2 regions of the Rhodosalinus sp. K401 genome follow, and region 1 is predicted to be linked to the other one. Evidence: riboswitches for the same ligand, from Rfam matches in the RefSeq annotation. Region 1 holds a riboswitch; the other holds the start of a gene.

Region 1 (15,361 bases):
AAGAGCGCCGAGATCCTCGAGTTCAAGAACGCGAACTCGGGCGCGCTGCCGGAGACGCTCGACTACCGCCTGTCGCAGCAGTCCACGCTGCAGCAGCGTCTCTCCCAGATCGAGCGCGACATCTCGGCGCTCACCGACCAGCGCGACCGGCTCATCACCCTTTTCGAGACCACGGGCCGCGTCGAGGCGGCCGCCGGCCGGCCGCCGAGCCGGGAAGAGCAGCGCCTCGACGAGCTCGAGCAGGAGCTCGACGCCGCGCTCGCCGTCTATTCCGAGAGCGCGCCCCGGGTGCAGCTCCTGCGCACCCGGATCGCCCGGCTCGAGGAGCAGATCGCGGCGCGCGCGGCCGCGCAGGAGACCGAGGAAGAGACCGAGGAGAGCGCGGCGGCCGCGGCGCGTCCCGCGGTGCTCGAGATCCAGCTGAGCGAGATCGACAGCCGGGTCGCGATCCTTGAGGAGCAGAAAGCCGCCACCGCGGCGCAGCTCTCCGCGCTCGAGGAGAGCATCGAGCGCACGCCGACGGTCTCCATCCGGCTCGAGGAGATGACGCGCGAGTACCAGGCGGTGCAGCAGCAACTCACGATCGCGCAGGATCGCCTGTCGCGCGCGCGGACCGGCCAGCTCATCGAGACGCGCTCGCGGGGGCAGAAGATCTCGGTGATCGAGCCGCCGGCGGTGCCGAGCGAGCCTACCAAGCCCAACCGGATGCTCATCGCCGCGGGCGGGGGCGTGTTCGGGCTTTTCGCGGGCGGGCTGCTCGTCTTCCTCATCGAGGCGCTCAACCGTTCGGCGCGGCGGCCCGAAGACCTCGTGAAGCGGTTCAACATCGCGCCGATAGGTACCATCCCCTTCATCCGCACGCGCCGGCAGGTGATCCTGCAGCGCTCGGTGAAGGTCGCGATGCTGCTGATCATCCTCGTGGGGGTGCCCGCGGCGGTCTACGCGGTGCACACCTATTATCTGCCGCTCGACGTGATCGCCGATCGCGCGATGAACAAGGTCGGTATCCGCCTCTGAGGGGCGGTCAATTCGGGAGTGGGTTGAATGGAACGGCTACAGGCGGCGATCGAGAAGGCGCGCAGGGAGCGTGACGCAGGCGATCCGGCCCGGCAGACCCCCGCCGCGGCGAGCGTGGCGGCGGCGCCGCCGCCGCCGCGGGACGACGCGGCCTGGGACGCGCTCGCGCGGATCAGCTTCGACCGGCGCGTGCTGCGCAGGAACCGCGTCGTCACCTTCGACGGCGGACCCGAGGCGGGGCCCTACGACATGCTCCGGACCAAGCTTCTGCAGCGCGCGAAGGAACATGGCTGGCGGCGCATCGCCATCACCTCGCCCGACAGCCACAGCGGCAAGACGACGACGGCGGCGAACCTCGCCTTCAGCCTCGCGCGGCGGCGGGACATGCGCACGCTCGTGCTCGATCTCGACCTGCGCCGGCGGGCGCTCGGCCGCATGCTGGGCCAGCGCGTCGTGCACACCATGGCCGACGTGCTGGAGGGGCGGGTGCGTTTCGAGGAGCACGGGTGCCGCTACGAGGAGAACCTCGCCTTCGGGCTCAACGGCGCCGCCGTGCGCAACCCCGCCGAAGTGCTGCAGAGCCGCCGGACGGCCGAGGTGCTCGACGAGATCGACGCGGCGCTCAGCCCCGACATCGTGCTCGTCGACCTGCCGCCGATGATGGCGACGGATGACAGTTTCGGGTTCCTGCGCAACGTCGATTGCGCGCTCATCCTGGCGGGCGCGGAGAAGACGGGCCTCGATCTCATCGACGTGGCGGAGCGGCAGGTGGCCGAACTCACCAACGTGATGGGCATCGTGCTCAACAAGAGCCGCTACACGGACGGGGCCTATGGATACGAGCAAGGCTACTACTGAGCGCGTCCCCGAGGTCTCGGTCGTCATCCCGCACTACAACGACCCCGAACGGCTCGGTCTCTGCCTCTGCGAGCTGATGGAGAACGACACGGGCGGGGTCGAGATCATCGTCGTCGACAACGGCTCCACCGTGCCCATCGACGCGGTGCGGGAGAGGTTTCCCGCGGTGCGCTTTCTCATCGAGACGGAAAAGGGCGCCGCGCCCGCGCGCAACCGCGGCGTGAGCGCCGCACGCGGCGAGATCCTCGCCTTCATCGACGCCGACTGCGTGCCGGCCCGCGACTGGCTGGCCGCCGTGCGCCGCGTCGCGTCCCGTGCCGACCTCGTGGGCGGGCGCGTCTCGGTCTTCGACGAGACCCCGCCGCCCCGGACCGGCGCGCAGGCCTTCGAGGCCGTCTTCGCCTTCGATTTCCGGACCTACATCGAGAAGAAGGGGTTTTCCGGGGCCGGCAACCTCGTGACCACGCGCGCGGTCTTCGAGGATGTCGGGCCTTTCGTCAACGGCCTCTCGGAAGACACGGAATGGACGAAGCGCGCGGTGGCGAAGGGCTATCGCCTGGTCTACGACGACGGGCTGCGGGTCGGGCACCCGTCGCGCTCGGACTGGCCCGCGCTCAGGGCCAAGTGGCGCCGCCTGACCGAGGAGGCCCACGCGCTCGAGCGGGCGGAGGGCCGGCCGCGCCGCCGGTGGCTGGCGAAGGCGCTCATGATGCCGGCGAGCATCCTGGCGCATCTGCCGCGTGTGCTGTCGCATCGCGACCTGCGCTCCCCGGGAGAGCGCTGGCGCGCGGCGCTCACGCTCGCCCGGCTGCGCCTCCTGCGCATGAGGTGGATGCTGCGCCAGGCGTTTGGCATGCCGTCCGATTAGGCTTGCACGCGCAACGCTACTCCGTTGCACAAACCGTCTGACGCACGGAGCCGCCTGTCACCGGAAAAACTTATCTCAAGGGTTCGGTGGTTGGCATGCCAAGCGTGGTGTAGCCGTTAAGGACCCCGATGCGGACATGGAGTTCTGCGGAGTGGGGGGCGAAGTCTCTCATCATGAGCCACTGGACCAACGATTTTACATGAAGCATCTTGGTCTCGACGCGACTCTGGCGGTGGTATCCGTTCCATCGTCGCCAGATCGTACGACCGAGGTATTTTAAGGCTCGAAGGGCGTCCTTGCGCGCTACGGTGCCGTTGGTGCTGAGCTTCCAGTTTCTGCGTTCCTGCGCGGTGAAACGACGGCATACGCCTCGCGGTCGACGATGGTATCGTGGCATTTGCGCATGTCTTTGGCACGATCTGCCGTGACGCTTGCCATCTCATGATCGGCCGCGACTTGATCAAGCATTTCAGGGCGCATCGGCAAGCTTCCGATACGGCTATTAGTGACCTCGACGGCCCGCACCTCCAGCGCTTGCTCGTAGATCCCAGGGTGTACATTGCGCCAGACGCGGCGTTAAGGCTCAGCATGCTTGCGGGCATGCCTGTCGCCTTTTCACTCAATCTTTTTTTGTACCCGGGCTGTCTACCAGCAGTTCCAGCGGTCCCTCGGAACCACGATAGGGAATGTACACGGTCAAGGTCTTCTGGTGACGGGAGTGTGTGCTGAGGTCCGGCGCCGGCCACTCCGCGTCAACCAGTTGCAGCAGGATCTCAACAAAGCCTGTGGTCTAGCGCAATGCCATGCCGAACAGCACCTTCATTGTCAGACAGGTTTGGATCGCGGGATCGCTGTAACTGGATTGTCGGCGACGCTTGCCAGTCGGCTTGATTTCCAAAGGCATGTCGGTATTAAGCCGGACCATCAGCGAGCGTCCGCGCTTGAGCGCTTCTTTGTAGGCTGGTCAGATCTTGGTCTCGTGGCTCGGAGGTATTGATCTGCTCTAGTTACCAAGCCATAACGCTGGATTTGCGACTCAGGCCCATCAACAAATTTTTTTACCAAAATCGAAGAAAAATCAAAGCAAGCTTGTGGCAATTTTGTCAACCCTTTCACCCCAAGCGTCCCAATTAAGATTTTCTTCAAACTCATCTCTTGCAGTCTCCTGTAGTTTCCTCATGCTTTCGGAGTTGGACGCTAAATTGCAAATGCGATCTGCGTATTGTTTAACGTCTGCATCCTCTGAAAAAAGAAATCCGGAAACACCATCACGAACGGCGGAAGACACGCCGCCAGTGTTGGACGCAAGGCTTATGACACCGTGGGCCGCCGCTTCACAAAATACAATACCAAAACATTCATTGACTGTCGGCAATATCATGAAATGAGATTGCCTGTATAATTCAGAAAGCATCCTTTCTTGATTTCTCTCAGTTTTGTCAAGAAATGGGTAAACTGTCACTCTCTCGGGATCGAAATGCCCTGGTGGTACGCATCCAATAATCGTGAGGTGCGCATCGAAGCCCCGCTTGACGAGCGTATTCAATATGGCAATTGCTTTTTCACCTCCTTTTCGTTGCCAGTCGACACCAACAAATAGGAGATGAAGTCCGTTTTTTGACTTTGCGGATAATACAGGCTCCCTTTCGGGCTCAATCATTAAATTCGCACCAAATGGGACTATGTGTACTTTCCGTTCATCTGCGCCGTACTGCTGGAGCGCAGAGTTTGCCGCCCAGCGTGAAGGGTAAATGATTGCATCGGCGCGCGAAATTGAGCTTGCTTCTAATTCGTTGACTTCATTTTTTGACTTTGCGCTCAAATTAAGAAATTGGGGATAGTAGTCGATCATCAATTCGGCAGTGGCGTCAGATGTGTATATTATTGGCAACGTGCTTTCGAGAAATGCGATCAATGCGGATCCTGCCGGCGCCACCAAAACATCAAGATTTTCTCTTTTGAGTCGCTGCTCGATTATTTTGGCATTGTCTCGCGCGACCCGATACGATTGGCCGGGCACAATGTTATGCGCTTTCAATATTTTGCGCAGGCGATTTTCGGCACGCTTAACCCACAATGAACTTGGTTCGACCGGCCCTATGGGAACAACGCTTCCAACATGCTTTGAGAGTGACCGTGAAATGAAGTAGTTTGTTCCTGACCATGTGCGGGGATTATTTGGGTCTTGAGTTGTTATCAGTCCAATTTTCATGCGCGCTCGCAAGGTTGATGTGTCAATTGAGATTTACGACTTCTTACGGTGGTGCAAATGGATTGGCACTGTCTGCTGGCGCGACACGAACGATTGGAAGTTCGTCCGTGTTGAGGCGCAGCTTACTTGTTTAGGATAAGCGGAGTTTGATGTTAAGCTTTTGTTGTTTCAAGTATGAAGTTTTGTGGCCTTGCGGCCAGCAGCGGTGTTCCACGCGGGGGCGAGGAAGCGCGCGGCGGTCATTTATAAAGCCAGTGCGCGGCTCAGTCGACGGTCACCGACGATGATGGCCGACGTTGGGGCGAGGAGGGTTGCGGCGTTTCGCTTGGCTTGCTCTTCTGTGTGCCTGCCGGGGGATGGGACGTGGAGGCAGATCATGCTCATTGGCTCCGGATCTACGGTGATCTACTCGGTCTTCTGCGGGACCCTCCTGACGAGACGATTGAGGCCTTGCGCACGTGTTAAGCATGGCGGTGGTGAAGTGCAGCGTGCAGGGGTGTTCCCCGAAACCTAGCCCGAGATTGCGCACCGTGGCGAACGGGCGGCGTATCTCGCGCAAGGGTAGGCGTGCGCCTCGCAGTCAGGATTATGGTTGACTTGCCTGACCGCGCAGGAGGGATAATCGGGATCGTGGGCGCTGAAGAGGTCGTCGCCTGAGGACTAGCCCTCCTCAATCGTGCGCCAGTGGGCGGACTGGCCCGCGCTCAGGGCCAAGTGGCGCCGGCTGACCGAGGAAGCGCACGCGCTCGAGCGGGCGGAGGGCCGGCCGCGCCGCCGGTGGGTGGCGAAGGCGCTCATGATGCCGGCGAGCATCCTGGCGCATCTGCCGCGCGTGCTGTCGCACCGCGACCTGCGCTCGCCGGGAGAGCGCTGGCGCGCGGCGCTCACGCTCGCCCGGCTGCGCTTCCTGCGCATGGGGTGGATGCTGCGCCAGGCGGCTGGGGCGTCGGCTGGTCTAGCCCGCTCGGGCGGCGGAGGGCGGGACGGCGAGGACGTCGCGGTCGGCCTTGCGCAGCACCGCTTCGGCCACGCTGCCGAGGAAGAGCTTCGCGAGGCCGCTGCGGCCGTGGGTGCCCACCACCACGAGGTCGGCCGCCTCCTCCCGCGCGGCCTCGAGGATCGCGTCGGCCGGGGCGGCGTCGCTCAGGCGCGGGCTCTGGCGGAGCGTGCCGAGGCCCGTCGCCTCGACGAAGGCCGCAAGCTCGCGCGCGGCCTCGCTGCGCGCGTCGTCGCGGTAGGCGGCGCGCCCCTCGGGCGCGACGTTGCCGCCGAGGACGAGATGGCCCACCGGCGCGTCGACGACGTGCAGGATCGAGCGCCGGGCGTCGCCCGCGATCCCGAGCCGCGTCGCGGCGCGGGCCGCCGCGGCGGCGCCGTCGGAGAGGTCGGTGGTGAGCATGACGTGGGCGTAAGGCGCCACGGGCGGGGCGTTGACCATCAGCACGGGCGTCGTCACCGACCGGATCGTGCGCTCGGCGGTGGTGCCGACGAAGACGTCGCGCAGGGCCTGCCGCCGGTGCGGGCCGATGACGAGCAGGTCCGCGGCGCTCTCCGCGGCTGCCTGCGCGATGCCGGCGAAGGGGTCGGCCAGGACCAGGCGGGTTTCGCAGTCGAGCCCGTCGACGCGGCGCACCGTGGCGCGCAGGTCCTCCAGGAGCCCGGCGGCCGCCTCGCGTTCGCTGTCGAGGATGCGCCGCGGCTGGTCGTCGTCGACGACATGGACGACCACGAGGGTGGCGCCGACCTGCCGGGCGAGCAGGGACGCGCGCCGGAACGCCCGGTCCGAGCGCTCGGAAAAGTCGGTGGCCAGCAGGATCGTCTTCATCGCATGCCCCCCTCTCGCCGACGGGTCGTCACGTTCTTGACCCCAAGCGGTGCCTGCGGCAAATCATTTCACCGAAATCACCCCGATTGCACCAGATAACGCTATCCTTCACGCAACGACACTGCAAAGGTCCATGCCATGGCCCGCGACGCGTATCAGACGGTCAAGGAAGTGGCCGACCGGTTGAAGGTCAGCGAGGCGACGGTGCGCGGCTGGATCCGGCAGGGCGAGCTGCGCGCGATCGTGATCGGCAAGGGGTGGCGGATCGCCGACGCGGACCTGGCGGCGTTCCTGGCCAGCCACGCGACGCGGGCGCGCGCGCCGGACGCGCCCGAAGCGGGCGCCCCGCCCGGGCCCCCGGGCGGGCGGGACGCATGATCGACGCGCTGACCCATTCGCCCTTCGCCGAGGTCGCGCTTCTGCTGGTGATGGCCGCGGCCATCGGGCTTTTCGGCATCGCGCTGCGCCAGCCGCTGATCGTGAGCTTCATCGCCGTCGGCCTGATCGCGGGGCCCTCGGCGCTCGATGTCGTGCGCGCCGATGCGCAGATCGATCTTCTGTCGCAACTCGGCATCGCCGTTCTGCTCTTCCTCGTCGGCATCAAGCTCGACGTGAAGCTCATCCGGTCGCTCGGCGCGGTGTCGCTCACGACCGGGCTCGGGCAGGTCGCCTTCACCTCGGTCTTCGGCTTCCTGATCGGGCTTGCGCTGGGGCTCGGCGCGGTCACCAGCCTCTACGTCGCGGTGGCGCTGACGTTCTCCTCGACGATCATCATCGTCAAGCTGCTCTCCGACAAGCGCGAGATCGACAGCCTGCACGGGCAGATCGCGCTCGGCTTCCTGATCGTGCAGGACATCGTCGTCGTGCTGGCGATGATCGTGCTCTCGGCCATCGGGATCGGCGCGGCGGCGGAGGGCGGCGGCCACGGCGGCGGCACGGTGCTTTCGGTGCTCGTCTCGGGCGTGGCGATGGTCGCGCTCGTCGTGCTCTTCGTGCGCTACATCGCCGACCCGCTGACCGAGCGGCTCGCCCGCGCGCAGGAGTTGCTGGTGATCTTCGCCATCGCGATGGCGGCGATGTTCGCGGCGATCGGGGATTTCGTGGGGCTGGGCAAGGAGGTGGGCGGGCTCCTGGCCGGCGTGGCGCTCGCCTCCACGCCCTACCGCGAGACCATCGCGGCGCGGCTCGCCCCGCTTCGCGACTTCCTGCTGCTCTTCTTCTTCATCGCGCTCGGCGCGACGCTCGACCTGTCGCTGCTGGGCACGCATGTCACCGGCGCGATCGTCTTCTCGCTCTTCGTGCTGATCGGCAACCCGCTCATCGTGCTCGCGATCATGGGGGCGATGGGCTACCGCAAGCGCACCGGCTTCCTCGCCGGGCTGACGGTCGCGCAGATCAGCGAGTTCTCACTGATCTTCGTGGCGATGGGCGTCTCGATCGGCCATGTCGAGGAGGACGCGCTCGGCCTCGTGACCATGGTCGGGCTCGTCACCATCGCGGCCTCCACCTACATGATCACCTATTCGCACCGGCTCTACGCGCTCTTCGAGCCGGTGCTCGGGATCTTCGAGCGCCGCGGCACCCCGCGCGAGCCCTCCGACGCGGCCGCGCATCGCGGCGACCGCTACAAGGTGATCGTCTTCGGGCTGGGCCGGTTCGGCACCGCCATCGGGATGCGGCTGCAAAAGCGCGGCGTCACGGTGCTGGGGGCGGATTTCAACCCGCTCGCGGTGCGGCGGTGGCGCGAGCTGGGCCTCGCGAGCGAGTTCGGCGACGCGACCGACCCGGAGTTCGTGGCCGAGCTTCCGCTCTCGCAGGCCGACTGGATCGTCTCGACCGTGCCGATCCACCCCACCGGCCTGAGCCACGAGGACACGCGCACGACGCTGATCCAGCTCACGCGGGCGGCGGGGTTTTCGGGCCGGATCGCCGTCGCCTCGCATCATCCCCGCGACACCGAGGCGCTTTTCGGCGCGGGCGCCGACATCGTGCTCGAGCCGTTCCAGGACGCGGCCGATCAAGCGGTTGACCTGCTGTGCGGCGCGCCCGAAAAGGAACGTACCGAGATCCCGGAGATCGGGACCGAGGAGAAGCAGGCGTCGTGAGCGCAAACGCGCGGCGTCGGGAAAGGCGAGGCGCAGCCGATGACCGACACCCGCGAGACCGCCCCGCACGCCCGCCCCGCCGCGGACCTGCTCGACGCGTTCGCGACGGGGCCCGACGGGCTCGGCGCCGGGGAGGCCGCCCGCCGGCTGGCCGAGCAGGGGCCGAACCGCCTGCCCGAGCCGCCGGCGCCCAACCCGGTGCTGCGGTTCCTGGGGCACTTCCACAACGTGCTGATCTACGTGCTCATCGCCTCCGCCGCGGTGACGGCGGCGTTGCAGCACTGGATCGACACCGGCGTGATCCTCGCCGTAGTGCTCGTCAACGCGGTGATCGGCTACATCCAGGAGGGCCGGGCCGAGCAGGCGATGGCCGCGATCCGGGGGATGCTGGCGCCGCAGTCGACGGTGCTGCGCGACGGGCGGCGCACGAGCCTGGATGCGGCCGGGCTCGTGCCGGGCGACATCGTGCTGGTCGAGGCGGGCGACCGCGTGCCCGCGGACCTGCGGCTGATCGCGGCGCGCGGGCTCAAGGCCGAGGAGGCGGTGCTGACGGGCGAGTCGGTGCCCGTCGACAAGGGCACCGCGCCCGTCGCGGCGGAGGTGTCCCTGGGCGACCGGAGCCCGATGCTCTTTTCGGGCACGCTCGTGGCGGCCGGGGCGGGGCGCGGCGTCGTGGTGGCCACCGGGGCCGACACGCAGATCGGCCGGATCAGCGGCATGCTCGGCCGCGTGGAGACGCTGACCACCCCGCTCGTGGCGCAGATGGACCGCTTCGCGCGCTGGCTCACGCTCTTCATCCTGATCGTGGCCGGCGCGCTGCTGAGCTACGGTTACTTCGTGGACCACCTGCCGTTTTCCGAGCTTTTCATGGCGGTGGTTGGCCTTTCGGTCGCGGCGATCCCCGAGGGGCTGCCGGCGGTGCTGACCATCACGCTGGCGGTGGGCGTGCAGGCGATGGCGCGGCGCAACGCCATCGTCCGCCGGCTGCCGGCGATCGAGACGCTGGGCTCGGTCTCGGTGATCTGCTCCGACAAGACCGGTACGCTGACCCGCAACGAGATGATGGCGACGACGCTGGCGGCGGCGGGCCGGGTCTACTCGGTGGGCGGCAGCGGCTACGCCCCCGAGGGCGCGGTGCGCTGGCGCGAGGCGGACGCCCATCCCGACGAGCACGCGGTACTGACCGAGATCGCCCGCGCGGCGGCGCTTTGCAACGACGCGCGGCTGCGCGGCGCGGAGGATGGCTGGCACGTCGAGGGCGACCCGATGGAGGGCGCGCTCATCGCGCTTGCGGGCAAGATCACCGGCGACGGGGCCGAGCCCCTGCGCGCGTGGCGCCGCGCCGACGCGATCCCCTTCGACGCGGCGCACCGCTACATGGCGACGCTGCATCACGGCCGGGGCGGCGAGGCCTGCATCCACGTCAAGGGCGCGCCGGAGGCGGTGCTCGCGCTCTGCGCCGACCAGCGCGCGCCCGATGGCGGGGTGGCGCCGCTCGACGCCGGGCACTGGAGCGACGAGGTCGAGGCGCTGGCCGCGGAAGGCCAGCGGGTGATCGCCGTCGCGGCGCGCCCGGCGCCGCGGGAGATGGAAACCCTGGAAAGCGCCGATCTCGAGGGGCGCCTCACGCTGATCGGGCTGATCGGGCTGATCGATCCGCCGCGCGCGGAGGCCATCGAGGCGGTGGCCGAGTGCCACGCCGCCGGCATCCGCGTGAAGATGATCACCGGCGATCACGCCGCGACGGCACGCGCCATCGCGGCCAGGATCGGTCTGACGAACCACGACCGCGTGCTCACCGGCGCCGATCTCGAGGCGATGGACGACGCCGCGCTCGCCGACATGGTGGTGGAGACCGACATCTTCGCGCGCACCTCTCCCGCGCACAAGCTGCGCCTCGTCACCGCGCTGCAGGCGCGCGGGCTCACCGTGGCGATGACCGGCGACGGGGTGAACGACGCGCCCGCGCTCAAGCGCGCCGACGCCGGCATCGCGATGGGGCTCAAGGGCAGCGAGGCGGCGAAGGAGGCCGCCGAACTGGTGTTGGCCGACGACAATTTCGCGTCCATCGCGGCGGCGGTGCGCGAGGGGCGCACGGTCTACGACAACATCAAGAAGGTGATCAGCTGGACCCTGCCCACCAACGCGGGCGAGGCGATGACGATCATCCTGGCGCTCTTCGCGGGCCTCGCGCTTCCGATCACGGCGGTGCAGATCCTGTGGGTAAACCTGGTCACGGCCGTGACCCTCGGCATCGCGCTGGCGTTCGAGCCGTCCGAGCCCGGCACCATGCGCCGCCCGCCGCGCCCGCGCGGAGAGCCGCTGCTGACCGGCGGGCTGATCTGGCAACTCGTGCTGGTCTCGGGGCTCTTTCTCGCCGCGGTCTTCGGCGTCTTTCTCTACGCGACCGACCGGGGGTATCCGGTCGAGCTGGCGCAGACGATGGCGATGAACACGCTCGTCGTTCTCGAGATCTTCTACCTCTTCTTCATCCGCAACATCCACGGCGCCTCGCTGCGCCTGTCGGCGCTGCTGGGCACCCGGGTCGTCTGGATCAGCGTGCTGACCGTGACCGGCCTGCAATTCGCCATCACCTACCTGCCGCCGTTGCAGCGGATCATGGGGACCGCGCCGGTGCCGCTGGCCGACGGCGTGATCATCGTGGCGATCGGCGCGGTCTTCTTCGCCCTGATCGAGACCGAGAAGCAGATGCGGCTCGCCTTCCGGGCGCCGGCCGCGGGATGACCCGCGCGCCCCGGGTGAGACCGGGGCGCGAGGATTGGGGTTGCGCGACGATTCGCGAATGAGGTAGTGTGCGCATGCATCATGAGTGGGGCGCGAGCCTCCGCCAACCTGCCGACCCCGGCAAGGTGGCTGCCCGCAAGGCGATGTGGCCGACACGGCAACGAAGGGGGGCGTTTCCTTCTCCTGGTGCGAATGATTGCCGGCCCCGTGCCGTCGGGACCGCCGCGCGCATGCGGCGCCCTCGGCCGATCGGGGCTGCGCACCCACCGCGACGCCGGCGCGCGCCGCCGCGTCGCCCAGCCAGAAGGAGGCCATGATGGCCACGACACCAGACCCCGGAACCGCCCTGACGCCGCCCGATCCGCAGCGCTTCGGACTTGCGTCCTTCCTCGAATTGCTGCCGGGCCGGGATCCCTTGCCCGGCCAGTCGCCGGCCGCGTTCCCCGCCTTCGAGGCGGGGCTTCTGCGCGCGCTGGCGCCCGTCACGCCCTACGAGGCGGTGATCGCGGAAAACCTGATCGCGATCGAGTGGGACCTGATGCAGCACCGCCGGATGCGCGACCGCGTCCTTGCGCGCCAGGTCGAGCACAAGATCACGGAGGCCGTCGTCGAGGCCTGCCACGCCCGCCACGAGGCGCATCTCGACCAGGTCTGGGACGCGTGGATCGAGGCCGGCAAGTCCGAGGAGGATTTCCACGAAGCGCCGTTCGACCGGCCGGGCGCCCTGAGCGAGGCGACCGAGCTCGCGGCGCGCGCGGTGTCGCGCGACGCCGGGACCGTGGCCGCGGCGGAGGCCGAGATCGCGGCGCTCGGACTGGACATGGTCGCGCTGATGGCCGAGTTCTGGCAGGCTGGCGAGGTCGCAACACGCTTCCATGACCGCAAGATCGTCGAGCTCGAGCCGCGCCGCCGCGAGGTGAAGCGGGATCTCGACGCGCTTCAGGCCGCCCGCCCGATCGAGGCGGTCGCGGAGGTGTCGTGACCAGCGCGCGCCAGGTCGCCGCCAACCGGCGGAACGCGCAGCGGAGCACCGGGCCGCGCTCCGCTTCGGGCAAGGCACGGGCATCGGGCAACGCCCGGCGCCACGGGCTGACCGCGGCGCCCGCGCCCGAGGCGGTGCAACGATGGCTCACGGTGATCCTCGATCGCACGGAGCTGCCCGCCGCGGCGGCCTTCCGGGAGGAGGAGGGGCTCTCCCGCGCGCTGGTGCTCGCGCGGGCGGAAGCGCGGGTCGCCGGGCTTGAGGCCCGGCTGGCGGCCTTGGCCGGCGGGGCCGGTCACGCGCCCGGCGTCGAGGACGCGATGGTGCTCGTCGGTCGCAAGGTGACCGAAACGTGGATCGACGGCCAGCTCGTCGAGACCCGCGTCCGCGAGAAACATGCGCCGGAGAGCGAACTCGCCCGGCGCTACCTGCGCGAGGCCAGGGGCGCGCGGAAGCGCGCGTTCCGGGGCTGGGTGGACTGGCTGCGCCAGGCGGGCGTTCCGGCATGACGGGCGGTTTTCCGAAACGAAGCCATTCCGGGCGCGCCCTCGGGAGGTCGTGCGACGGGCGGCGGACACCTGGCGCGTCGCGTCAGTTCTCCGAAACGAAGCCATATGACGGGCGGTTTTCCGAAACGAAGCCATTCCGGGCGCGCCCTTGGGAGGTCGGGCGACGGGCGGCGGACACCTTGCGCCTCACGGCAGTTTTCCGAAACGAAGCCATTCAAGCGCACCGACGATCCAGTCGCAGAACGGCCGCTTCTACGACGTTTCCCGAAACGAAGCCATTTTCGCGCCCGCCGCGCGCCGCGGCGGCGGCCAGGTGTCTGCGGGGGCTTTGGTCACCGTCGCGTGCCGATCGGACCCGCTCGGACTGCCTGTGGATGTCGAGGACCATGCCCAACGAAAAACGGCGACTTGTCACAAAGCCGCCGTCGTCGCGATCCGAAACGCCGATGTCAGGCGCGCTTGCGTCTCCGAATGACGGCCAGCCCGCCCAGCCCGGCAAGCAGCATCAGCCCCGCGCCCGGCGCCGGCACCGGGGCGACAAGATCCGCGGAGCCCTGCAAAGTGCAGAAAGCGCACCCGCTGGCGGTGGATTTGAGCGTGATGACGTGCGTGATCGAATAGGACGTCATGTCGAAAACGCCGCCAGTGTCCGAACTTTCGGAGGTGTTTCTCGACGCGATCTCGTTGAGTGGGGTCCATCTCTCGAACAGCGTGGCCCCGTAGAATGTCTCGACGGTGCCGGCGCCGCGCTGCGTGTTCAGGTTCTGGGTGAGCCGGTAGGGGCCCGACACGCCCGACGCGGTGTTGTCGAAGATGTGCGATACCTCGAGGGTGATGTCTGCGGAAGAGATGTCGTCGTAGAGGAATTGCGCGGTCAGGTTCGCGAAGAGCCCGTCGACCGGGGGAAATGCCGCGTTCGCGCCCGACGCGATTGCCAGTGCGAACCCACCGAACGCTCCGTAATAGTCCACGAGGTTGTCGGGCGCAGTCCCATCGGCGCCGTCGGCAATCATGACAGAGCGCCCGTCCCGATTGTCGATCAGCTTGAGCGTCAGCGCGCTGGCCTGGAGCGGCACGAGGATCAGCGCGAGGCCTGCGACTGCACGTTTGACAATCTTCAAATTCATACCGTCTACCTTCTCTTCGATGTCACGACATCGCGGCTGTCGCGGCGATGGTCGTGCATGGCCTGTTCCTCGGGAGTTACCGAAGGCAGGGTGGTCCGACAAGCCTCTTTTGCGCCACATTTTGGTTAAAGAGGCTGCGCTGCAACAATATCCGGAAACGGTAGCCCCAGATCCGGTGGGGCTGTCGAGGCGTTTCGGGTCCTGCGGCTCTGCGATGTGTTCCGGTTCGGAAGGGGTGGTCCGGGACTGCCGGCGGCCTCGTGGCGACAGCGGAGGCGTTCGGTGTGCGATCCCGCGGCCTCCGGGGCCTTCGCCCGTCCCCGCGCCGTACCTGTCCCGGCAGCACCCGTTCCGGGCCCCGGTGCGTGCCCAGAGAACAGACTGTTTCCGCCTTGATGCCGACACATTTCTTGCCGGGATCCGCGGCCATGGTGTACGTATGGTAAAGATTACGGAAGGGTGAACCGTGCGATTCGCCGTCAATTAGGGGGTAAGTCATGAGATTTTCCAGAATCACGAGTGCGGTGGCGGCCGTTCTCCTCGGGTCCGCGGCGCATGCCACGACGATCACGATCGAAACCTTCGACTTCACCGAGTGGCAGAACGTTACCGCTGGTGGCATCGTTGAGGATTTCGAGTCGATCCACGACGGCGCGAATTTCGTTAGCGGGTCGGAGGGCGAACTCGACGGCCCGCTCTCGACGAATGTCGGCACGTTCAGCTCCCTCGGGGGCTCCGGGTCGGGGTCGACCTGTGCTGCCAACAGCACGACGGGCTGTACGCAAATCGCGCTTGAAAACGATGAGGGGATCAACGATCAGGGCAATCTCGTTCCCGAAAACGGCGAGTGGTCGCTCAGCTCGAACGATACCCTGGGTATCCAGTGGGATGCCTCGACTGGCGGTGTCTTCTCGCGGCTGGTGTTTGGCATCCGTGACGCAGCGGATATCAGCGACATCTTCGTCACCATCACTGCCAATGGGGCATCGAAACAGATCGGCCCGAATGAAGCCAGCGGGTCGGAGTATCTGGTTGTGGTTAGCTTCAGCGAGGCGGTGAGCTCTGCGCTCGTCAAGATCGAGAACAGCGAGAACAAGCCCGACGACGCGTTCA
Region 2 (15,361 bases), on a different contig from region 1:
CCGCGCGGACGGGTTCGGCACCCTTGAAGCGCCCGCGCCCTTGCCGGAGCCGGAGCCGGAGCCCGCCGGGGAAACCCCGGCCGAGGCACGCCGGAGCGAGGCCGCGCTCACCCGCCGGGAGCGCGCGGAACTGCAGGAGGCGCTGCGCTGGGCGGGGTTCTACGGCGGTGCGATCGACGCCGCCTTCGGGCGCGGCACGCGCGGCGCCATGGCCGACTGGCAGGCGGCCAACGGCCACGAGGTCACGGGCATCCTGACGACCCGCCAGCGCGCCGCGCTGCTGGGCCAGTACAACGCGATCTTCGAGGAGCTGGGCCTTGCAAGCGTGGCCGACGCCACGGCGGGGATCGAGATGCTGATGCCCACGGCCGCGGTCACCTTCGACCGCCATGACTACCCGTTCGCCCACTACGAAGCGACAGGAGAGGTGCAGGACGCGCGCGTCCTGCTGATCAGCCAGGCCGGCGACCGCGACACGCTCGCGGGGCTTTTCGACATCATGCAGACGCTGGAAATCGTGCCGCCCGAAGGGCCGCGCGCGCGCACGGGCGACCGCTTCACGCTCGAAGGCCGGAACGCCGGGATCGTCTCCTACACGGAGGCATCGCTCGAGGGCGGACGGATCAAGGGTTTCACCCTGGTCTGGCCGGCGGACGACGAGACGCGCCGCGCGCGCCTCCTCGAGGAGATGCGCGAAAGCTTCACCCGCCTCGCCGGCGTGCTGCCGCCCAGCGCGGGCAGCGACGACGCGCAGGCCGTGGACCTTGTCTCGGGGCTCGCGGTGCGGGTGCCGAGGCTCTCGCGCTCGGGCTTCTACATCGACGATCGCGGCACGGTGCTCACCACCGTCGAGGCCGTTCGGGGCTGCGGCCGGATCACGCTGGAGGGCGAGTTCGACGCGCGGGTGGTCACTCTCGACGAGGCGCTCGGCGTGGCGGTGCTGCGGCCTGTCTCCGCGCTCGCCCCCGCCGAGGTCGCGGCCTTCTCCGACGGGTCGGCGCGCCTGCGCTCCGAGGTTGCGGTCTCGGGCTACTCCTTCGGCGGCCAACTCACCGCGCCCACACTGACCTTCGGCCGGCTCGCGGCGCTGAACGGGCTTCAGGGCGAGACGGAGGTCAAGCGCCTCGACCTCGACGCGCTGCCGGGCGACGCGGGCGGGCCCGTCTTCGACGAGACCGGCGCGGTGATGGGCCTCCTGCTGCCCCGGGCCGAGGGCGACCGGCAGCTGCCCGGCGACGTCCGCTTCGCCGCCAGGTCGGACGCCCTGCGTCCCCTGATCGAGGCGGCGGGCGTCCCGGCGCGCACGGCGCAGCCGGCGGCGGCGATCGCGCCCGAGGACCTGACGCGGCGCGCGATGGACATGACCGTGCTGGTCAGCTGCTGGGAGTGACCGTCGGCCGGCGCGCGCCCCCTCAGGCGCGCCAGAAGCCCACGGTCAGGATCGCGTAGACGGCCAGCAGTTCCAGCCGCCCGATCAGCATCGCGAAGGCCAGTAGCCATTTCGCCACGTCGTTGAGCCCCGCGAAGTTCCCGGCCGGGCCGATCTCGTCTCCGAGGCCGGGGCCGATATTGGCCAGCGCCGCCGCCGCGCCCGAGACCGAGGTGGTCATGTCGAGACCTGTCATCCCCAGCGCGACGGAAAGCAGCCCGAGGGTCACGATGAAGAAGACGAAGAAGGCGATCACCGAACCGATCACGTCCTCGCCCACCGGCCGGCCGTCGTAGCGCGGGGTGAACATGCCATGGGGCGCGTGGATGCGCGCGAGCTGCGACCGGATCGAGGCGAAAAGAAGCTGGTAGCGGAACACCTTGATCGAACAGGAGGTCGATCCCGCGCAGCCCCCGACGAGACCCGTGAAGAACAGCACCGCCACCGCGAAGCTTCCCCAGATCATGTAGTTCGCCGAGGCGTATCCCGTGCCGGTCAGGAGCGACACGCCGTTGAACAGCGAGGCACGGATCGTCGCTTCGGAGAGGCTGCCCGCCGCGAGGGCCTGACCCACCGCGAGGATCGCCGCGACGGCCGCCGCGACGGCGAGGAACGCGTGCACCTGGCTGTCCTGAAGGAGCGGCCGCGCGGTTCCGGCCGTCAACTGCACGAAGCGCACGAACGGCAACGCGGCGAGCAGCATGAAGATCACCGCGACATACTGCGTCGACGCGCCGAACGCGGCGAAACTCGAATCGTAGTTGGCGAAGCCCCCCGTGGCGATCGTGGTCATGGCATGAACGGTCGCATCGAAGGCGCTCAGCCCGCTCGCGATGTAGGCGAGCGCGCACACGAGGGTCAGCGCGAGGTAGATCGTCGAGATCCGCATCGCGATCTCGGTGGCACGGGGAAGGATCTTGCCCATCGTGTCGAACGCCTCGGCGCGGAAGATCTGCATGCCGCCCACCCGGAGCTCGGGCAGGAAGACCATGGCGACGACGATGATGCCGATGCCGCCCAGCCATTGCAGGATGCCGCGCCACAGCAACAGGCCCTTGGGCATCCCGTCGAGGCCCGAGAAGACGGTCGAGCCCGTCGTGGTAAGCCCCGACATGGCCTCGAAGAAGGCGTCCACCACACGCGCCTCCGTGGCGCCCAGGACGAAGGGGATCGCGCCGAAGACCGGCAAGGCCACCCACACGCCCGTGGTCAGAAGAAAGGTCTGCTGGATCGAGAGCCGCTCCTGCGCGCCGTTGGCGCAGCCCAGCGCGATGAGCCCCCCCGAAAGCCCGGTGACGAAGGCGCTCTGGGCGAAGACGGGCCAGTGGCCGCGCCCCTCGGCGATGTCCACCAGCATCGGCAGAAGCATCGCCGCGCCGAGCACGGCGACGAGCAGGCCGATGACGTATCCAACCGGGCGCAGATCGAACATGAGGCGGAGCGTTGGCGGGCCGTCGCGCGGCTGTCAAGCGCGCGCCTTGCCCTGCGCCGCGTCTTCGTGAGACGCTCGCGAGGTGGAGGGCACGCGATGGACTGGAAACCCGAGGGGCAGACGAGCGTGGCCCCCTACCTCATCGTCTCCGATGCGGCGGCGCAGGCCGAGTTCCTGAAGGCCGTGTTCGGCGCGGAGGTGCTGGAGGCGCACCGCCACGAAGGCGGCGGGATCAGGCACATGACGCTGCGCCTCGACGACGGCACGGTGATGATCGGCCAGGCCCCGGACGGGCCCGAGGCACATGTGCATGTCTGGGTCGCCGACCCGGCCGCCGCGCACCGCACCGCACTCGCCGCAGGGGCCGAGGACATCCAACCGCCGCGGGACACGGCCGAGGGCGACAGCCGCGCCGGCGTCCGCGTTGGCGGCATCACCTGGTGGATGAGCCGGCACCGCGGCTGAGCGCGCGTCAGCGCGCGTGGATCAGCGTGGCGAAGAGCTTCGGATCCAGGCTTTCGGCGGCGAAGGTGTCGCCCTCGGTCAACACCGAGATCGCGTCGTGGCTGTGCAGGCTCTCCTGGTGGCTGGCCACCACGCGAAAGTCGCCCACCCGCGCGTCCTGCTCCAGCTCGGCGGCGAAAAGCCGCGCCGCGTCCTCCACGAAGATCGGGTTCGCGGCGTTGAGCTCGGCGAAGGCCTGCTCGTCCTCGCGCTTGACCATCACCTGGGTCTCGGTGGGCACCGCGCGGCGGCAGAGTTCCACGAGATCCTCGAACCACAGGCACCCCTCGCCCGTCAGTTCGACGGAGACCCGCGCCACCGACCGCTGCGAATGGGGCGTGGCGAGCTGGCTCCGCTCCCGCCGCGCATGTTCCGACAGCTCCAGCGAGCAGGGGCAGGTGGACGAATACACGTAGTCCAGATGCATGATGCGGCGACGCTGGCCCGCCGTCTCCACCAGCTCGAGCGCGATGTCGTAATACTGGTAGCCCGACAGGCCCGAGCGCAGGCTCTCCACCCGGACGGGGAAGGAAAAGCGCATCATGATGCGCGCATCGAGGCTGTCGAGATCGCTCTTGTAGTCGTCGAGCGCCGCCTCGATCACGTCGAAGCTGAACACCCGCTCGGCGTGGGCGTAGAAGCTCCGCATGATACGGCTCATGTTGATGCCCTTCTTCTCGGCTTCCAGGCTCACCGTGCCGGTGACGGACGTCTCGAGCGTCAGGTCGCCGTTGTCGCGGGTATGGAAGCGGATCGGCAGGCGGAAGTTGGAGATGCCCACATGCTGGATCGGCCGCCGCGCGCCGCGTATCAGTGCGGCCGGGCCGTTCTGAAGATCGGGCAAGGTGGCCTTGTAGGCCGCGTCGGCGCGGAAATCTTCCGGATAGTCGCGCGCGAGTTCGGGGTAGGCGCCGGAGTTCGGCAGCAGGCGCAGGACAGCCGGGTCGAGCGCGGCGATCTCTTCCTCGCTCGCGTCCTCGATCCAGCGCCGCAGCCGGGCCAGCGCCATCTCGGCCTCCTTGCGGTCGGGCGCCGTTTCCATCTCGCTCACATGCACATTCATCGGGCTCGCCCCTTCGGCAGATCCTCTGTCGGCTGAAGACATAGGACGGGCGCGGGCGGAAATCCAACGGCGACGCGGCATTTTCCGGCCCGCGCCCGGCGCTCACGCCGCCCCCGGACCGCTCATGCCGCGTCGAGCGCGCGGGTCAGATCGGCCAGCAGATCGTCGCCGTCCTCGAGCCCGCAAGAGAGCCGCACGAGCCCCGGCGTGATCCCCAGCACGGCCTTCTGCGCCTCGGGCAGGCGCTGATGGGTCGTCGTGGCAGGATGGGTGACGATCGACTTCGCATCGCCCAGATTGTTCGAGATGACGACAAGATCGAGGGCATTGAGGAAGCGGAACGCCGCCTCCTGCCCGCCGGCGAGCTCCAGCGCGAGCATCGTGCCCCCTGCGCCCATCTGCCGCTGCGCCAGCGCGTGCTGCGGATGCGAGGCGAGGCCGGGATAGAGGACGCGCGACAGCTTCGGATGACCCTCCAGCGCCGCGGCCAGCCGCGCGGCCGTCTCGGTCTGCGCCCGCACCCGCAGATCCATGGTTTCCAGGCCCTTCAGGAGAACCCAGGCGTTGAAGGGCGAAAGCGCACCGCCCGTATGCTTCATGTAGGGCTCCACGGTCCCGCGGATGAACTCCCGCGTTCCGAGGATGACGCCGCCAAGCACCCGGCCCTGCCCGTCGATGTGCTTCGTGGCGGAATAGATCACCACGTCCGCGCCCTGCAGCGCGGCCCGCGAATGGACGGGGGTGGCGAAGACGTTGTCCACGACGACGGTCGCGCCAGCGACATGGGCGATGTCCGAAACGGCGGCGATGTCGATGACGTCCAGCGTGGGGTTCGAGACGGATTCGAAGAACGCCGCGCGCGTGCCGGGGCGCAGCGCCGCGCGCCACTGATCGAGGTCGGTGCCATCCACGAAGCTCACCTCGACCCCGTAGCGGGCGAGCACCTCCTCCAGCACGTAAAGGCAGGAACCGAAGAGCGCGCGGGCGGCCACGACATGATCGCCCGCCCGCAGCATCGACATGAGCGCGCCCGACACCGCCGCCATGCCGCTCGCGGTCGCGAAGGCGTCCTCGGTTCCCTCGAGGCCCGCGATGCGATCCTCGAACATCGCCACCGTCGGATTGCCGTAGCGGGCGTAGATGAACTCGTCGGGGCCGGCGGCGCGGAACCGCGCCTCGGCGGCCTCGGCACTGTCGTAGACGAAACCCTGGGTGAGGAAGAGCGCCTCGCTCACCTCCCCGTATTGCGAGCGCCGCGCGCCGCCATGCACCAGCCGCGTGCGCGGCTTCCAGCCCTCCGACATCCTGCACCTCCCCCGGGGCTCGCCCGGACGAAAAAGCCCCCACGCGCGGTCAAGCGAACGGGGGCCCTTCGTCTTGACCTCTTTAGCGGTATCTTTCGCGTGGCCCGCAATCCGGTGAACAAATCGCCACGGGACCGCGGTTACCCGCGGCGCTGTTGCACGTCAACACCGTCACGAATCCGTAACCCCGCCGTCACGCCAGTTTCGTATGGCCGCCCTAAGCGTTGCCCACAACATGTAGTGGGGCATGGGCGATGCCGCTTCTGCGACTGGATGCACTGGGCGAGACGCCGCACCTGCACGGGAGTGCCGATGCGCCCGGGCCGCTGCTCGCCGAGGCGGCGCGCACGGGCAGCGGGCCGATCATCGTGATGGTGCATGGCTACAAGTTCCGTCCCGGCCACCCCGCGCGCTGCCCGCACGGCCACATCCTCTCGCTCGAAGAGCGCGGAGACTGCTGGAAGGCGCTCAGCTGGCCGCGCGGCCTCGGCTTCGGCGCCGGCGGTCCCGAGGAAGGGCTCGGCATCGCGCTGGGCTGGAACGCGCGCGGCACGATCTGGCAGGCCTACGACCGCGCGGCGGGGGCGGGGGCGGCGCTTGCCCAGGCGATCGAGGTGCTGCACGCCACCGCGCCCCACCGTCCGATCCACGCGCTCGCCCATTCGCTCGGCGCGCGGGTGGTGCTGCAAGCCCTTGCCCGGCTGCCCGAGCGGGCCGTGACCCGCGCCATCCTGCTCGCGGGCGCCGAGTTCGCCAGCCGTGCCGAGGCGGCGCTCGCCACGCCCGCGGGCCGCGCGGCGGAGATCGTCAACGTCACGAGCCGCGAGAACGACCTCTTCGATTTCCTGCTCGAGCGGCTGATCGCCCCGCCGCGGCGGGGCGACCTCACGCTCGGCCACGGTCTCGGCGACCGGCCCGGCGCGCTCACGCTCCAGCTCGACGACCCGGCCACCCTCGCCGTGCTGCGCGCGCGCGGCTTCCCCGTCGCGGCCCCGGCGCGGCGCGTCTGCCACTGGTCGGCCTATCTCCGCCCGGGCGTCTTCGACCTCTACCGCGCACTTCTCCGCCGCCCCGAGACCCTGCCGCTCGCAGCGCTCCGCGCCCAGCTGCCCCAACGCCCGCAACCCCGATGGTCACGGCTTCTTGCGCCGGCGCACGGGGACGCGGCCTTGTCATTGCTGCCGAACACGTCATCCTGACGGCGAGCACAGGAGGCCCGGATGACCCGACCGATAGAGTTGCATTACTGGCCCACGCCCAATGGCTGGAAGATCGCCATCGCGCTGGAGGAGATGGAGCTGCCCTACGAGGTCAAGCTCGTGAACATCGGCAAGGGCGACCAGTTCGACCCCGCGTTCCTGAAAATCGCACCCAACAATCGCATGCCCGCGATCGTGGACCCCGAAGGCCCCGACGGCCGGCCCATCTCCGTCTTCGAATCGGGGGCGATCCTGCAATATCTCGCCCGCAAGACCGGGCGCTTCCACGGAAGCACCGAGCGCGAGCGCGTGGCGGTGGAAGAGTGGCTCATGTGGCAGATGGGCGGGCTCGGCCCGATGGCGGGCCAGGCGCATCACTTCCTGAAATACGCGCCCGCCATGGATCCGCCGCAGGACCTGTCCTATGCCAAGGATCGCTACCGCAACGAGACCGCGCGGCTCTACCGCGTGCTCGACACCCGGCTCGCCGAGACCCGTTACGTGGCCGGGGAGTTCTACTCCATCGCCGACATGGCGATCTGGCCCTGGGCCTCGCTCTGGGAAGGCCAGGAGCAGACCCTCGACGACAAGCCCCACATGAAGCGCTGGCTCGAGGAGGTGGGCGCGCGCCCCGCCGTGCGGACGGGCCGCGACCTCGCCGCCGAGATGCGCAGCTCCGCCGCCGACGACCGCGAGGCGCAGAAGATCCTGTTCGGACAGAAGGGCTAGGGCCGCGCCCGCCCCTTCTTCTTGGCGCAAAAACTCTCGGGGGGTGAGGGGCGACGCCCCGAGGGGGGCGGACAGCCCCCCTTTTTCAGCGCCCGCCCTCGTCCCCGTCCTCGATGTGATGCTGGAGCGCCATGATCTGCCACCAGAGGAAGACGAAAAGCAGGATCGGGAAGCCGAAGGTCTCGATCTTGACCCAGGCGTCGGTGGACATGGTGCGCCAGACGAACTCGTTGCCCACGGCGAGCGCGGCGAACATCGCCGTCAGCCGCCGCGTCAGGATCATCCAGCCCTCCTCGCGCATCGGCAGCGCCTCCGAGAGCACGTAGGCCAGCAGGCTCCGCCCCCGCAGAAGCCCGAGCCCGAGCAGCGCCGCGAAGAAGCCGTAGACGATCGTCGTCTTCATCTTGAAGAAGCGCTCGTCGTTGAACCAGGCGGTGAGCGCGCCGAAGAAGACCACCATGATCGCGGTGAGGACCTGCATCCGGCTCATCCGTCCGGTCAGCCACCAGAGCACCCCAATCGAGGCAAGCAGAATCGGCACGAAGGCCACCGTCGCCACGATGAAGCCGGAATACTCCGTGCCGGCGATGGTGAAGACCTCGTCCCTGAGCCGCAGGTAGATCACGAAGAACAGAAGCGGCGGGCCCAGTTCCAGCGTCTGCTTGAGCCAGGGGGCCACGGGCTTCGGGTCGGTGGGGCGGTTGTCAGCCATTGGCTTCCACTATCACGGCCCCCGCCGCGATCAAGGCCATCAGCGTGATCCGGCGCGGCCCAACCGTCTCCTTGAGCGCGAGCCAGCCGATGAGGGCGGCGAAGACGGTCGAGGTCTCGCGCAGCACCGCCGCCTCGCCCACGTCGTCGAGCCGGGTGGCCAGCATCACCGAGCCGAAGCTGCCGAAGGCCACGAGGCCGCCGATCACGCCGCGCAGCATCAGGCCCGCGGCCGCGGGCCGCGCCGGCATCCGCCGCCAGTGGAGGTAGACGAAGCCCGGCAGCATGATCCCGTCGAGCAGGAAGAACCAGGCGAGGAAGGTGAAGGGATCGGCGGTGGCGCGGATCCCGTAGGCGTCCCAGGTGGTGTAGAGCGCCACGAAGAGCCCCGTGGCGAAGGCGAGGCCGAGCGCCGCGGGCAGCGTCTCGCGCGCTGTGGGCCAGGTGGCGAGGTTGTAGGCGGCGAGGCCGAAGATCCCCGCCAGAAGGACCGCGAGGCCCAGCCACTGCATCGGCGTGAACGCCTCGCCGAAGATCACGAGCGCGCCCAGCACCGCGAAGAGCGGCCCGGTCCCGCGCACCACCGGGTAGACCACCGTATAGGCCCCCCGCGTGTAGGCCAGGGCCTGCAGAATCTTGTAGCCCAGGTGGATCGCCATGGCGCCGGCGAAGATCGGCCACATGTGCGGCTCGGGCCAGGGCACGACGAAAAGGGCGAAGGGCGCGGCCATCGCCGCATAGGCGGCGTCGATCGCGCCGCGGCTGAGCCAGGGGTCGTGCCGGCCCTTCTGAAGCGCCCCGAAGACCGCGTGCAGGAAGGCCGCGAAAAGCGCGAGCGCCGCGGCGAGCGTCTCGCCCGCCGCCGTGCCCTCGAGCGAGACGAGCCACGCGCTCATGCCCGCCGCGCTGTTTCGGGCGCCCGCCCTGCCCGGGCGCGCACCGGGCGCGGTGGCGCGGGCGGGCCGGTTCGCGGTGCGGAGCAGCGATTCGAAGAGGCCATGCGGGCATGGCAGGTGTCTGGGGCCGACGGCGACGGCTGCGCGGCCCCTGCCGCGGGGGCGGCGCCCCCGCGGGCGCGTCCATTCATGCCGAGTTGTCCAGCCCGGTCAGCGCGGCGGCGAACTCCTCGGGATCGAAGGGGGCGAGGTCGTCGATCTGCTCTCCCACGCCGATGGCGTGGATCGGCAGACCGAAGCGGTCGGCGAGCGCCACCAGCACCCCGCCTTTCGCGGTGCCGTCGAGCTTCGTCATGACAAGACCGGTCACGTCGGCGATCTTGCGGAACACGTCGACCTGGTTGAGCGCGTTCTGGCCCGTGGTGGCGTCCAGCACCAGAAGCGTGTTGTGCGGCGCGTCGGGGTCCTTCTTGCGGATCACCCGCACGATCTTGGCAAGCTCCTCCATCAGGTCCTGGCGGTTCTGCAACCGCCCGGCGGTGTCGATCAGCAGAAGGTCCGCGCCCTCGGCCTCGGCCTTCGTCATCGCGTCGAAGGCGAGGCTCGCGGGGTCCGACCCCTCCGGCGCGGTCAGCACCGGCACGCCGGCGCGCTCGCCCCAGATCTGCAACTGCTCCACGGCGGCGGCGCGAAACGTGTCGCCCGCGGCGATCACGACCTGCTTGCCCGCGGCGCGGAACTGGCTTGCGAGCTTGCCGATGGTCGTCGTCTTTCCGGACCCGTTGACGCCCACGACCAGAACCACCTGCGGGCGCCTGGCGTAGATCGGCAGCGGCTTCGCCACCGGCTCCAGGATGCGGGCGATCTCCTGCGCGAGCAGGCGCTTGATCTCCTCCACAGAGAGTTTCCGGCCGAACCGGCCCTCGGCCATGTTCGCCGTGACGCGCAGGGCCGTATCCACCCCCATGTCGGCCGCGATCAGCAACTCCTCGAGGCGCTCCAGCATCTCGTCGTCGAGGCTGCGCCGCATGACGGGCGCATCGCCGCGGCGCCCCAGAAGCCGGCCCAGAAGACCGCGGCCTTCCTGCGGCGGCTCTTCCTGCGGCGCGTCGCCGGGGATCTCCACGGGCATCGGCCCGGGCCCCGGCTCGCCCGGTTGCGGGCGCTCGCGCGGCGGGGTCGCGGGCTCGGGGTCCGCCGGGCGCGGCTCTTCGGGCGGCTCGAACGGGGCCGGGGCGGGCTCCTCCTCGGGCGGGCGCGCGGGCTCCTCTTCGGGCGCGGGCCGCGGCACGGGCTCCGGTTCCGGCTCCGGTTCGGGCGCGGGCGAGGGGATCGGTGTAGGTTCGCGCTCGGGCGACGGCTCGGGCTCGGCCGGATGCTCGGGCCCGCGCCCGGGCGCGTCCGGCTCGACGGCGCCGCCCTCCTCGACAATGGCCTCGAGCCCCTCGTCGATCTTCGACGAGGACTTGAAAAGACGGTCCTTGAGCTTTCTGAAAAAGGCCATTCGCGCACGCTTTCGGTTTTTCTCCACCTAACCACTGGCGCGACGGGATGGAAGGGCAGAGCCGCCCCGCCTATGATCCCCAAGCATGGCAGCGTTCCGGCGCAGCAGGGAGGAAACGACCGATGACCAGGACCGGAAAGACCGCGCCGCGCCGCGATGACCCGCCTGCCCCCGCAACGGGCAAGACGCCCGCCGCCCCCGCCGCGATGTCGGACCTGCGCGGCGCAGGCCCCGACCTTCGCGCCAGAGCGCTGCGGCTCAACCGGATGCACGAGGCCGAGACATCGCCGCTTCGCGCCGAGGACCTCGAGGCGATGTGCGCCGCCGCCTTCGCCGCGCCGGCGTTCGGGGACGGCACGGGCTTCCTGATCGCCTTCGACGAGGGCGCGGCCTATGACAGCCCGAATTTCCGCTGGTTCAAGGCGCGTTATCCCGCTTTCGTCTACGTGGACCGGGTGATCGTGGATCCGGCCGCGCGCGGGCGCGGTCTCGCACGGCGGCTCTACGCCGCGCTTTACGACGCGACGCGGGCGAGCGGGCGCAGCCTGATCGCATGCGAGGTGAACGTGGCCCCGCCGAACCCGGCCTCGCTGGCCTTTCACGCGCGCGAAGGCTTCGACGCGGTGGGCGAAGGCGCGTTCCTGCCGGGCAAGCGCGTGGCCTACATGCTGCGGCGCCTGCCCTGATGGACCGCGCATGCCGGCCCCTCGGCTGCAATGAGCGGTTAACATCGCCGCGCCGCCATGGCAGGTTCGAAAAATGACGTACCGCACCCTTCACGCCCTGACCTGCGCCGCGCTTCTGGCCGCAACGCCGCTTGCAGCCGCCCAGCCCATGAACGCCGAGGAGTTCGACGCCTACACGCGCGGAAAGACGCTCTATTACGGTCAGTCCGGGCAGGCCTACGGGGTCGAGGAATACAAGGACGACCGCGAGGTGGTCTGGTCCTTCCTCGACGGCGAGTGCATCGAGGGGCGCTGGTACGAGGACGCGCGCGGCTACATCTGCTTCGTCTACGAGGATGACCGGCTCGGGCCGCAATGCTGGCAGTTCTTCCGCGCACCGGGCGGCGGGCTGACCGCGATCTTCGAGGATGACACCGCGGTGCCGCTCTACGAGGCGGGGGAAAGCGACGAGCCGATGCAGTGCCTCGGCCCCGAGGTGGGCGTCTGATGGCCGCGGGGTCGCGCGCCCGTTACAGAATGCCGGCACGCTCGCGCCCGGCGGACACCGTTCCGATGACACATCACCCCGCAAGGAGACGTTCCATGCCCGTTTTTCATCGCGTTGCGGCGCTTGGCCTGACGCTCGCCCTGACGGCGCTCGCGCCGGGCGTCTCGGCGCAGGACAGCCGCTCGATCGAGGGCCGCGCGTCCTACATGGCGCGCATCGCCCTGCCGCCCGACGCCGAGATCGCGGTGGAGGCGCGCGGCTTCAACGACGAAAGCCTGGGCTTCGTCCGCGAAGCCACCGAGGGCGCGCAGGTGCCCCTTCCCTTCTCGGTGGACATCCCGCAAGGTCTGCGCGCCGATCTGCGGGTGGCGATCTTCGTGGACGGTGCGCCGCGCTGGCTGAGCGCGCCCGTGGCCGTGGAACCCGGCGCAGAGCCGGTGGACGTGGGCGAGGTCATGCTGCGGCCCTACACGCCGATGGGATTCACCAGCGAGATGGTCTGCGGCGACCGGCGTCTGCGGCTCGGCTTCGCCGGCGAAAAGGCGCTTCTGGACACCGGGACCGCCGTGATCGAGCTCGATCAGGTGCGCGCGGCGTCCGGCGCGAAGTTCGAGGCCGCCGACGGTTCGGCCATGGTCTGGACGAAGGGCGACAGCGCAATGGTCGAAATCGAAGGCGAGGCGCTGCCGGAGTGCCGGCTCGTGCCCCCCGACGCCGCGCCCGCATGGACCGCGCGCGGCAACGAGCCGTTCTGGACGCTGGAGATGCAGGGCGGACAGGTCACCCTGACCACCGGCATGGGCGCCGAATCGGTGACCGCCCAGCTTCCCGATCCCGTGATCGCGGACGGGGCCTTCGGCTACGCGATGCCCGAGGCCGACATCCGCCTGACCGTGGCCGAGACGATCTGCCGCGACAGCATGACCGGAATGCCCTATCCCGAAACCGTGACCGTCGAGACGCGCGAGCAGACGCTTCGCGGCTGCGGCGGCGCGCCGATCGAGCTTCTGACCGGGCGCGAGTGGGTGGTCGAGGACATCTCCGGCGAAGGGCTGATCGATTCGTCGCGCGTGACCGTCCATGTCGGCCGGGAGGGCCGCGTCAGCGGCACCGGCGGCTGCAACCGCTATACCGGCCAGTTCGAACTGACCGGAGAGCGGCTGACCGTCGGGCCGGTCGCCGGGACCATGATGGCCTGCGCGGAGGCGGTCATGAACCAGGAACAGCGATTCTACGACGCGCTGGGGAAAGTGGACGGCTTCGACATCGACGAAACCGGCGCGCTGCTGCTGCGCGGGGGGGGCGAGACGCTCATTCTCGCCCGGCGCTGACGGCACCTAGAACAGGGAGCCCTGCTCGGGCGGCGGGTCGCTCGCCTTGCTCCCGCCGCCGCGCTTCGGGCCCTGCCCGAAGCGCAGCCGGCCATCGGCGAACTCGATCTCCAGCGCGCTCGCGGCCTCGGCCGCCGCCTTGCGCGTGACCACGGCGCCGTCGCCGCGGACCACGGCATAGCCGCGCTCCAGCGTGGCGCGGTAGCCCAGCGTCTCGCGCAGCCGGTCGAGGGCGGCGAGCCGCTCGCGGCGCGCCGCGATGCCTGCCGCGCCCGCCTCGGAAAGCCGGCGGGCAACCCTGTCCAGCGCCTCGCGCCGCCGGGCGAGGTCGTCGCGCACCGGGCGCAGGTCCAGCCGGTCCGCGCGGCGGCCCAGCGCCTCGCGCCGCGCCGCGACAAGGCGCGCAAGCGCGGGGGCGAGGCGCGGGCCAAGCGCCGCGAAGGCGTCCCGGCGGAAGTCGAGGCGCGAGGCCAGCAATGCCGGCCTGAGGCTTCCCGCGGCCTCGGAAAGCGTCACGCGCCGGGCCTGCACCCCGCGCGAGAGCGCCGCGGGCAGCCGGTCCGACAGCGTGTCGAGCCGCTGGCGGGGATATTCCACCAGCGTTTCGGGGCGCGGCAGGCCGCGGCCGAGGTCGCGCAGCCGCTCGCCGCGCCGCGCGAGGCCCGCGGTCAGCGCATGGGTGAGCCGCCCGCCCTGCCCGTCGAGCCACACGACGAGGTCGAGCCGCACCGGCACCGCAAGCTCCGCCGCGGCAGTGGGCGTGGGGGCGCGGCGGTCGGAGACGAAATCGATGAGCGTGGTGTCGGTCTCGTGGCCCACCGCCGAGACGAGCGGGATCCCGGAGGCCGCGGCGGCGCGGGCCACGATCTCTTCGTTGAAGCCCCAGAGATCCTCGATGGAGCCGCCGCCACGGGCCACGATCAGGAGGTCCGGCCGCGGGATCGGCCCGCGCCTGGGCAGCGCGTTGAAGCCCCGGATGGCGTTCGCCACCTCGGGCGCGCAGCGTTCGCCCTGCACCGCCACGGGCCAGATCAGCACGTGGCGCGGGAAGCGGTCGCGCAGGCGATGGAGGATGTCGCGGATCACCGCGCCCGAGGGCGAGGTCACGACCCCGATCACCTCGGGGAGGTAGGGCAGGCGCCTCTTGCGCGCCTCGTCGAAAAGCCCCTCGGCGGCGAGCTGCTTCTTGCGCTGCTCGAGCAGCGCCATGAGCGCGCCCTGCCCGGCGGGCCGGATGTCCTCGATCACGATCTGGTAGCGCGACTGGCCGGGGAACGTCGTCAGCCGCCCGGTGGCCACCACCTCGAGCCCTTCCTCGGGCTGGGTGGCGAGCCGCGCCGCAGCGCCCTTCCAGATCACGCCCGAAAGCACCGCGCGCTCGTCCTTGAGGTCGAGATAGACATGCCCCGAGCGCGGCCGCGAGACGCGCCCCACCTCGCCGCGCACGCGGACATGGGGAAACTCCCCTTCCACGACACGCTTCACGGCGCCGGAAAGCTCCGACACCGTGAATTCGGGGGCGTTGCCGCGCGGCCCCGCTCCGGGCCCGTCATCTTCGATCAGATCGGACATGCCGCCTGCATGCCCGATCCGGCCGGCGAAGGGAAGCTCATGCCGCGCGGTCGTGGTGGCGCCCCTCGCCGATCTCCTCGACGAGCTTGTCGCAGAACGCGTCGAGGTCGCCCGGGTGGCGACTGGTGATGAGCCCCTGGTCGATGACGACCTCGGACTCCTCCCATTCGCCGCCGGCGTTGCGCAGGTCGGTGCGGATCGAATGGTAGGAGGTCACGCGGCGGCCGCGCACGACATCCGCCTCCACCAGAAGCCAGGGCGCGTGGCAGATCGCGCCGATGGGCTTGCCGGCCGCCCAGAACGCCGAGACGAGGGCCACCGCCGCCGGCTCGACCCGCAGAAGGTCGGGGTTGATCTGGCCGCCGGGCAACACCAGCGCGTCGTAGTCCGCGGCGTCGGCCCCGGCGAGGTCGCGGTCCACGCGGACGGGGCGGCCCCAGTTGTCGCCGTCCCAGCCGGTGATCTCGCCGCTTTCGGGCGAGACCACATGCACGGTGGCGCCCGCCGCGGCGAG

Evidence for each region. A riboswitch is a leader RNA that binds a small molecule or an ion and turns the genes downstream of it on or off. The one in region 1 is predicted to bind S-adenosylmethionine.
Region 2: another riboswitch for S-adenosylmethionine. It lies ahead of metZ (O-succinylhomoserine sulfhydrylase); the one in region 1 lies ahead of AB6A66_RS11255 (hypothetical protein).

What each region holds. Positions count from the first base shown of each region.
Region 1 is NZ_JBGFSI010000009.1:1,806-17,166, reverse strand. It holds gene AB6A66_RS11300 (GumC family protein) at 1-1,017, shown strand, start outside; gene AB6A66_RS11295 (CpsD/CapB family tyrosine-protein kinase) at 1,045-1,875, shown strand; gene AB6A66_RS11290 (glycosyltransferase family 2 protein) at 1,850-2,743, shown strand; partial or broken gene AB6A66_RS11285 (IS5 family transposase) at 2,814-3,737, opposite strand; gene AB6A66_RS11280 (glycosyltransferase family 4 protein) at 3,822-4,955, opposite strand; gene AB6A66_RS11275 (universal stress protein) at 5,911-6,780, opposite strand; gene AB6A66_RS11270 (helix-turn-helix domain-containing protein) at 6,919-7,158, shown strand; gene AB6A66_RS11265 (cation:proton antiporter) at 7,155-8,885, shown strand; gene AB6A66_RS11260 (cation-transporting P-type ATPase) at 8,925-11,630, shown strand; SAM-I-IV-variant riboswitch at 11,702-11,805, shown strand; gene AB6A66_RS11255 (hypothetical protein) at 11,947-12,612, shown strand; gene AB6A66_RS11250 (hypothetical protein) at 12,609-13,121, shown strand; gene AB6A66_RS11245 (PEP-CTERM sorting domain-containing protein) at 13,571-14,248, opposite strand; gene AB6A66_RS11240 (VPLPA-CTERM sorting domain-containing protein) at 14,746-15,361, shown strand, end outside.
Region 2 is NZ_JBGFSI010000002.1:189,701-205,061, reverse strand. It holds gene AB6A66_RS03455 (trypsin-like peptidase domain-containing protein) at 1-1,390, shown strand, start outside; gene AB6A66_RS03450 (TrkH family potassium uptake protein) at 1,413-2,861, opposite strand; gene AB6A66_RS03445 (VOC family protein) at 2,958-3,326, shown strand; gene folE2 (GTP cyclohydrolase FolE2) at 3,334-4,428, opposite strand; gene metZ (O-succinylhomoserine sulfhydrylase) at 4,551-5,732, opposite strand; SAM riboswitch at 5,794-5,872, opposite strand; gene AB6A66_RS03430 (DUF726 domain-containing protein) at 5,987-6,931, shown strand; gene AB6A66_RS03425 (glutathione S-transferase N-terminal domain-containing protein) at 6,953-7,660, shown strand; gene AB6A66_RS03420 (inner membrane-spanning protein YciB) at 7,746-8,372, opposite strand; gene AB6A66_RS03415 (EamA family transporter) at 8,365-9,267, opposite strand; gene ftsY (signal recognition particle-docking protein FtsY) at 9,455-10,771, opposite strand; gene AB6A66_RS03405 (GNAT family N-acetyltransferase) at 10,894-11,457, shown strand; gene AB6A66_RS03400 (hypothetical protein) at 11,531-11,944, shown strand; gene AB6A66_RS03395 (META domain-containing protein) at 12,040-13,275, shown strand; gene xseA (exodeoxyribonuclease VII large subunit) at 13,282-14,847, opposite strand; gene AB6A66_RS03385 (type 1 glutamine amidotransferase domain-containing protein) at 14,885-15,361, opposite strand, start outside.